Regions from separate parts of the Dickeya parazeae Ech586 genome, predicted to be linked through region 2. Evidence: predicted binding sites of a transcription regulator. Region 2 holds the regulator's gene; the other holds the start of a gene.
What was found. The regulator LexA, encoded in region 2, represses DNA repair genes until DNA is damaged. The targets are predictions, from matches to a motif close to TNCTGTATGTACATACAGNA.

Region 1 (4,388 bases), 2.2 Mb from region 2:
GCGTATGGGTCACCCCCACTAGCAGCCCCTCAGGGCTGAGGAAGCGGGTGACCGTCTGCCCCCAGGGTTCCAGTCGGTTATCCACCAGCAATGGGTAACCCTGTTGTTTGATTGCCTCGGTCGCCGCCCCGATATCCGCCACTTCCAGTTCCATCCAGCCTTGCGGAATCGGATAGGTTGACGGCCAGCTGTCGGTACCAAAGCAGGACTGGCTCGCCTGTGCCAGCGGCCATAATGCAAAGTGCTTCACACCGTCCAACGTATCGCAGGTCAGGTAGGCGTCATTACCTTCCATCGGTTTTATCGGCAGATTCAACAAGGTCTGATAGAACGTCTGACTGGTCGGCACCGACACCGTTATTGGCCCAAAGCCAGCGACGAACAGGACATCGACACCAGAAAGCGGCACATCGGGGATCGTATTTTTCATCACGCTATCACTCTTGTATTCAGCAGTATCGCGTCACGCCGCTGGCAACGCATGCCAACAGCACCAACGCAGTCAGGATGCCGCAATAAACTGTTCGCGCAGCGCATGGATTTCGTCGCGCAGACGGGCGGCCTCTTCAAACTCCAGATTCTGTGCATGGGTCAGCATCTGGCTTTCCAGCTCACGGATTTTCTGATCCAACGCTTTCGGCGACAGTTGCTGATACCGGGCCGCCGGTTCCGCCGCTTTCTTGCCGCGACCTTTGCCCTTGCCGTTAACAGACTGACCAATCTGCAAAATGTCGCCAATCTTCTTGTTCAGCCCCTGCGGCACAATGCCATGCTGCTCATTGTAGGCCTGCTGTTTCTCACGGCGGCGTTGGGTTTCATTGATGGCGCGCTCCATCGACGGCGTAATCCTGTCGGCGTACAAAATCGCCTTGCCGTTAAGGTTACGTGCCGCACGGCCAATGGTCTGAATCAGCGACCGCTCCGAGCGCAGGAAGCCTTCTTTGTCGGCGTCCAGAATCGCCACCAGCGACACTTCCGGCATGTCCAGCCCTTCACGCAGCAGGTTGATCCCCACCAACACGTCGAATTCGCCCAGTCGCAAATCACGGATGATTTCTACCCGCTCCACGGTATCGATATCCGAGTGCAGGTAGCGTACCCGCTCGCCGTGCTCTTCCAGATACTCGGTCAGGTCCTCCGCCATACGTTTAGTCAGGGTGGTGACCAGCACTCGCTCGTTAATGACCGCCCGCTTGCGGATTTCCGACAGTAAATCGTCCACCTGCGTGGTGACCGGGCGCACTTCCAGCACCGGGTCCAGCAGGCCGGTCGGCCGCACCACCTGATCGATTATCTCGCCGCCAGATTTTTCCAGTTCGTAATTACCCGGCGTCGCTGAGACATAAATGGTCTGCGGTGCCAGCGCTTCGAATTCCTCAAACTTCATCGGCCGGTTATCCAGCGCCGAGGGTAAGCGAAACCCGTATTCCACCAGCGTTTCTTTACGCGCCCGGTCACCACGATACATGCCCCCCAGTTGCGGGATAGTCACGTGGGATTCGTCAATCACCAGCAGCCCATCGGCGGGCAGGTAATCAAACAAGGTTGGCGGCGGTTCGCCGGGGCCGCGTCCAGACAGAAAGCGGGAGTAGTTTTCAATGCCGGAGCAATACCCCAGCTCATTCATCATTTCCAAATCGAAGGTGGTGCGCTGCGCCAGCCGCTGCTCTTCCAACAGTTTATTGTTGGCCAGCAACACCTGACGGCGTTCTGCCAGTTCGACCTTGATCTCTTCCATCGCCTGCAAAATGCGTTCGCGTGGCGTCACATAGTGGGTTTTCGGGTAAATGGTGTAACGCGGTACGGTTTGCACGATGTGGCCGGTGAGCGGGTCAAACAGCGACAGCCGCTCCACTTCTTCGTCAAACAACTCGACCCGCAGCGCTATCTCATCGGATTCCGCCGGAAAAATATCGATGACCTCACCGCGAACCCGGAAGGTGCCACGGCTAAAGGCCTGATCGTTACGGGAATATTGCAACTCCGCCAGCCGACGCAAAATAGCGCGCTGATCAATCAGCATGCCTTGCGTCAGGTGCAACATCATCTTCAGGTAGAGGTCCGGATCGCCCAGACCGTAAATGGCCGATACCGACGCCACCACCACCACGTCACGCCGCTCCAGCAAGGCCTTAGTCGCAGACAACCGCATCTGCTCGATATGTTCGTTAACCGAGGCGTCCTTCTCGATAAAGGTATCGGAGCTCGGCACGTAGGCTTCAGGCTGGTAGTAATCGTAGTAGGACACGAAATACTCCACCGCGTTGTCCGGAAAAAACTCCTTCATTTCGCCATACAACTGCGCGGCCAGGGTTTTATTCGGCGCCAGCACCATGGTCGGCCGGTTGAGGTCCGCAATCACGTTAGCGATGGTAAACGTCTTGCCGGAACCCGTTACCCCCAGCAACGTCTGATGCGCCAGGCCGTCTTCCAGCCCCTCTTTCAGACGACGTATCGCTTCAGGTTGGTCGCCTGCGGGCTTAAAGGCAGAATGCAGTTTGAACGCTTTACTCATGAACAAGACACCCGGATAAAAAACGGTTGGAATCACGCATCAGAGACGAGTCGGCATGACCCGCATCATCGACAGGAAAGGGATACGTCTAGTATGAAAACCCCCAGCCAGATTTGCCAGCCTCATATTACTGGATATAAAAACAGCATCAAGTAATTCTTAACCATTGACCACACACCAGCACGTGCCCTCGTTGACTAGCACAGAGTGATGTTGCTATCCAGCAAAAAATCTCGCATTTATCCCCAGAAATACTGTTTCTCAAATTATCTGCTACGACCAGTGCCGGTAATTTATTCAGCTCTGCCGCTCTGACATAAAAGTGACTTGATTTTAATTAATTTACTGATTTTAAAGTACTTCATAAAAAAGCGGAGTTTAGCACCAAACCCGGTGCAACCCGCGCCAGCTCTTGGCTGGCGCGTTTTTTCTAACCCTAATACACACAGTTATCCACAGAAATAGTGGATAACTCCCACAAGCGCCCGCGCCTCCTGTATTGGCGTCTTTCGTTACCTTGGTCCGTTAGAGACCGGCAAACGACTTTTAAACAAAATTTCCGTGTTTGACGTGCCGCTTATTATAAAAAAAAGTGCTAAATGACACAGACTTAGCAAAAAGAAAAACTGCTGGCCCAATGGTGCGGACAGCAGTTTTCAAGATGGTTTTTTCTATCAATTTCAATTAGAAACAGGGATAAAACCACGACTCATGCAACATTCACCTAACTTCGTTAACCTCTTAGTAAAGTGATGTTTAAGTAATCGCCAATATCCTGCTGAAACGGCTCGGATAAATACGGGATTTCGCCTAACAGGGGAGCCGGAAGGTTATCCTGCAACGTCTGCAAATAGGCCCCGTGATAACGCCCTGGCGGCTGCACGGCATTGGCAATCCACCCCGCCAGCCTGACACCGGCGTGCTGTACTGCCTGCGCGGTGAGCATGGCGTGATTGATGCACCCCAGTTTGACGCCGACGACCAAAATCACCGGTAGCGATTCTGCCTGCACCCAGTCGGCAAAGGTTTGCCGCCCGGCAAGCGGCGTAAACCAGCCGCCAGCGCCCTCTACCAAGACCCAGTTCGCCTGACGCTCAAGGTGGCGCAGGCCGTCGCTGAGGGTAGAAAAGGCAATCGGTCGATTTTCCTCTGCACTGACGATATGGGGCGACGTCGGCTCCATAAACGCCAACGGATTAACCGCTTCATAGGGCAGTGCCAGCGTGCTGTTGGCCTGTAGCTGCAAGGCATCGCTATTGCGGATGCCGTGTGGAGTTAGTTCACACCCGGACGCCACTGGCTTATAACCTGCGGTACGGTATCCGGCACGACGGGCAGCCTGCAACAGTGCCACACTGGCAACGGTTTTCCCCACTTCGGTATCGGTTCCGGTGACAAACCAGCGCTCAGTCACGGTGAATCACTCCAAAAATGCGTTGATAGGTGAGCGGATAGCCTTGTGGATGACGGCTATAATGCGCAGCCAACGCGGTCAGTTGCCGACGGCTCAAGCCGCGCGGCTCCCGCCCTTCCCGCAGCCAGGTCGCCCCTACGCCTTTGACGGAGCGCATCAGGTCCAGTACGTCGGGGAAATAGCATGTCGCGGGGGCTGGCGAGATATCGGCGTGGTAACGACGACAGGCTGAAACAATGGCTTCCAGCGACAAGAATCGATTAATACGCCGGGAACCATCCAGTCGCTGCCAGGCGTCATCCAGCTCGGCCAGCGTCCCCTGAGCCAGCGTACAAAAGGCAATCACCCCGCCGGGCCGGGTGACCCGATAAAGCTCGGCCAGACCAGCGGCAAAGTCATCACACCATTGCATCGCCATATTGCTAAAACTGATATCCACGCTGCCATCCGCCAGCGGCA
Region 2 (4,388 bases):
GGCTCATCGTGAATCGGGTGGTCCGGGCTTGCCACATACACGCTCTTCATTGAATAAAGCTTGCGGGTGTTGATTTCCGAAGACGAACGAAAGTGCATGTCCGGCGCGATAACAATATCCGCCCGTCCTTGCTCAAGCCGCTCCCATGCTCCTGCCAGTACCTCCGTCAATAATGACACCTGGGTATTGGCCTTAAGCGACAGCTTATCCAGCAAAGGGAAAAACCGCTCGGTCGGCACCAGCGCTTCCATCACAATGGTCAGATGGGTTTCCCATCCACGTGCCAGCGCTTCGGCATCCGTCGTCAACTTGTCGGCAGCTTCCAGCAAGATGCGCCCACGCTCCAGCAACATTCGCCCGACATTGGTGAATTTCGTGCGATGCCCGGAACGGTCGAACAATACGACATCCAGCTCATCTTCCAGTTTCTGCATGGTATAACTCAGGGCAGAAGGTACACGCCCCAGCTCATCGGCCGCGGCGGCAAAACTTCCCCGGCGATCGATAGCATCCATGACTCTCAAGGCTTCCAGTGTTAGTGCCCGTTCCTTTGCCATTTACTCACTCATTCAGGATTTTTGAACGTACCGACCAGATTAACTGGCTAACAATCCATCGTCCAGACAATTACTATCGCCTTATCAATAATTCTCAGGGTCGAATACCATGATCATTAGCAGAGCAGCAGAACAATGCGGCCAGGCTGACTATGGCTGGTTGCAGGCGCGCTATACCTTTTCTTTCGGTCATTACTTTGATCCTGATCTGCTGGGCTTTGCCTCGCTGCGGGTACTCAATCAGGAAGTACTGGCCCCCGGCGCCTCCTTTCAGCCACGTTCCTATCCTCGCGTGGATATCCTGAATATCATCTTGCAGGGTGAAGCAGAATATCGCGATAGCAACGGCAACCATACCCGGGCCAAAGCTGGCGAAGCCTTGTTGCTCGCCACGCAACCCAATATCAGCTACAGCGAGCACAATACTGGCAGTGAGACGCCGCTGACCCGGCTACAACTGTGGCTGGACGCGTGTCCGACACGGGAGAACCAGTGTCTGCAACGGTTGCGGGTGGAAGAGCAACAGCCTTATCAATTAATTGCATCGCCGGATGAATCGGCTAACGCCCTCCATCTGCGTCAGCAGGTCTGGATTCACCATGTAAATCTAGCCGCCGGTGAACAACATCACCTGACACTGAACGGCAACCGGGCTTATCTGCAGTCGATTTACGGCACTCTGCATATTAATGGGAATAGTGCACCGATACCGAGCGTATTGCGTTGTGGCGACGGTGCGTTTGTTCAGCAGGAAAAGAGCGTTATCATTCGGGCAGAAACCGCCGCACGTGCATTACTGATAGACCTGGTAGTCTAAGTGACTTCGGGCTCACCAGACGAAGTCCCCTAATGCGGGAGCCACCCAAGTAACCTTGATGTCCCTATCTCGGCGTTTTTGTCCAGTCATGATACTATGCCGGGATAATTTCACACTCGCTTCAGGGTTACTGCTATGGATTCAACCAATCCGGACAAACTTGTTGCCCAGGCTGAAAGGCTTTGTCAGCAACGCAATGTACGTCTGACTCCTCAACGTCAGGAGGTGTTGCGTTTGATGGCCCTGCAGCCTGGTGCGATCAGCGCATATGATCTGCTGGATCTGCTCCGTGTTTCCGAGCCGCAGGCTAAACCCCCCACCGTCTATCGCGCACTGGATTTTCTGCTGGAACAAGGTTTTATCCACAAGGTGGAATCCACCAACAGTTATGTGCTGTGCCATCATTTCGAGGAGCACAGCCATACGTCGGCGCTGTTTATCTGCGATCGGTGTGGACAAGTAACAGAACGCCAGACGGAAGGGGTGGAAGAAACCCTGCACCAGTTAGCCAAACAGGCAGGTTTTGCCTTGCGTCACAGCGTGGTGGAAGCGCATGGTTTGTGTGGCGAATGCCAACAGGTTGAATCTTGCGAACATCGGGACAGTTGCCATCACGATCACAGCATCCCTGTTAAAAAACGCTGAACAGCGAAAACGACGACGTGCCGAGTGTGAAGCGTTGCTTCACACTGTTTTATCCTGATGTCTCTTGAATCTATTGCTTCTCCTGAATTCATTTCTGAATTCATCGCCCTTCCCTGACGCAAACCGGAGATCAAACCGGGAGATAAAGGTGCCCATCCAGACACACCGGACACCAGTATGGGCAATGCGCATCACCCATCAAGGGCGGACTGGAAAAGGGGCGTCAGCTCCAGTCGCTATTGCGGATAACACCCACCGCCAACCCTTCAATGGAGAAGTTTTGCTCACGCAAATCGACAACGATCGGTGAAAACTCTTTATTTTCTGCCAGCAACTGCACAATATTGCCCTGCTTTTTCAAGCGTTTAACCGTCACTTCATCTTCAATACGTGCGACAACAACCTGACCGTTACGCACATCCTGCGTTTTATGTACCGCCAGCAGGTCGCCATCCAGAATACCGATGTCTTTCATCGACATCCCACTCACCCGCAGCAGAAAATCAGCGCTGGGTTTAAACATGGCGGGATCAACCTGATAGTGACATTCGATATGCTGCTGAGCCAGCAGCGGTTCACCGGCGGCGACACGGCCAATTAGCGGCAAACCTTGATCTTCTTCTTCCATCAACAGGCGGATTCCGCGAGAAGCGCCCGTCACGATTTCAATGACGCCTTTACGCGCGAGCGCCTTGAGGTGTTCTTCGGCTGCATTGGGCGAGCGGAAGCCCAACTGACTGGCAATTTCGGCCCGGGTGGGCGGCATACCGGTTTGTGAAATATGATCGCGAATCAGATCATAAACCTGCTGTTGTCTGGTAGTTAGCGCTTTCATTCCGCCCCCTGTTTGTTTATACAGTTTCGCTGTGAGTATATACAGGGAAAGTGCCTATGGGAACCGCGAGATCGCTATTGCACGGATTTTTCTGTGATTATGCAGAGCGTCACGCAAAACGGCTCCACAGTATCGCGCTCCACACGACTGCCGCCAGCAGACAGGCGACGAATACCGCCGCCGAGCCGATATCTTTGGCCCGGCCTGACAATTCGTGGTAATCCGTACCGACGCGATCCACCACCGCTTCAATCGCGCTATTGACCAGCTCAAACAGTACGATCAGCACGACTGCACCGATCAACAGCAGTCGTTCCACCATGGAGACTGGCAACCAACAGGCAATAATCACCGCGGCAAGCGTAAGCAGTAGTTCCTGTCGAAACGCCGCCTCATGCTGCCATGCCTGTTTCAATCCTTGCAGCGAATAACCCGTCGCTTTGATGATGCGGGTCATTCCGGTTGCTTTGTTCATGCGTACTCCGCCTTTAATTTGTGATTGGCCATGATTTTAACGCGCCCCACAGGTTTCATCACCACAGATATCCTGTCTGGTTTCTGGTATCCTTGGCCCGAATTGCTAACAAGAGGCTTCTGGTTGTTATGTCAGGTTGGCGTATAATTTACTATAAACTACTGAATTTCCCGCTAAAATTACTGGTTAAAAGTAAGGTCATTCCACAGGATCCCATTAATGAACAACGGTTGGATCCGGCGCGGCCCATTTTCTATGTCCTGCCTTACAACTCCAAGGCGGATTTGCTGACTCTGCGCACGAAATGTCTGGAGCAAGGCCTGCCCGATCCGTTGCAACCGCTGCAGATCGACGGAAAAACCTTACCGAGCTACGTTTTCGTTAATGACGGTCCGCGTCTGTTCCGTTATTACGTGCCTAAACAGCAGTCAATAAAGCTGTTCCACGATTATCTGGATTTGCACCGTAACAATCCGCAACTCGATATACAGATGGTGCCGGTATCCGTCATGTTCGGTCGTTCGCCCGGTCGCGAAGGGCAGAGCCAAGGCACACCGCATCTGCGCCTGTTGAACGGTATTGAAAAATTCTTCGCCGTGTTATGGCTGGGACGCGACAGCTTTGTACGTTTCTCCGTCCCCGTATCACTGCGTTACATGGCGACCGAGCACGGCACCGATAAGACTATCGCCCACAAACTGGCGCGCGTAGCACGGATGCACTTTTCTCGTCTGCGGCTGGCGGCAGTCGGCCCGCGCTTGCCGGTCCGTCAGGAACTGTTCAATAAGTTGTTGTCTTCCCGCGCTATCGCCAAAGCGATTGACGATGAAGCCCGGGTTAAAAAGATTTCGCATGACAAAGCCCAGCAAAACGCCATCACGCTGCTGGAAGAGATTGCCGCCGACTTCTCTTACGAAGCCGTGCGGTTATCAGACCGTGTACTGAGCTGGACCTGGAACCGCTTGTACCAAGGCATCAACGTGCATAATGCCGAACGGGTACGTCAGCTGGCACAAGACGGACACGAAATCGTCTATGTTCCCTGCCACCGCAGTCACA

Region 1: the regulator LexA is predicted to act here: its motif matches at 2,644-2,663, upstream of uvrB (excinuclease ABC subunit UvrB).

Annotation. Positions count from the first base shown of each region.
Region 1 is NC_013592.1:2,787,132-2,791,519, forward strand. Features, by position in the region: gene DD586_RS12240 (VOC family protein) at 1-430, opposite strand, end outside; gene uvrB (excinuclease ABC subunit UvrB) at 503-2,515, opposite strand; gene bioD (dethiobiotin synthase) at 3,249-3,929, opposite strand; gene bioC (malonyl-ACP O-methyltransferase BioC) at 3,922-4,388, opposite strand, start outside.
Region 2 is NC_013592.1:604,610-608,997, reverse strand. Features, by position in the region: gene DD586_RS02760 (LysR family transcriptional regulator) at 1-557, opposite strand, end outside; gene DD586_RS02755 (pirin family protein) at 667-1,374, shown strand; gene zur (zinc uptake transcriptional repressor Zur) at 1,510-2,019, shown strand; gene lexA (transcriptional repressor LexA) at 2,243-2,854, opposite strand; gene DD586_RS02740 (diacylglycerol kinase) at 2,964-3,329, opposite strand; gene plsB (glycerol-3-phosphate 1-O-acyltransferase PlsB) at 3,458-4,388, shown strand, end outside.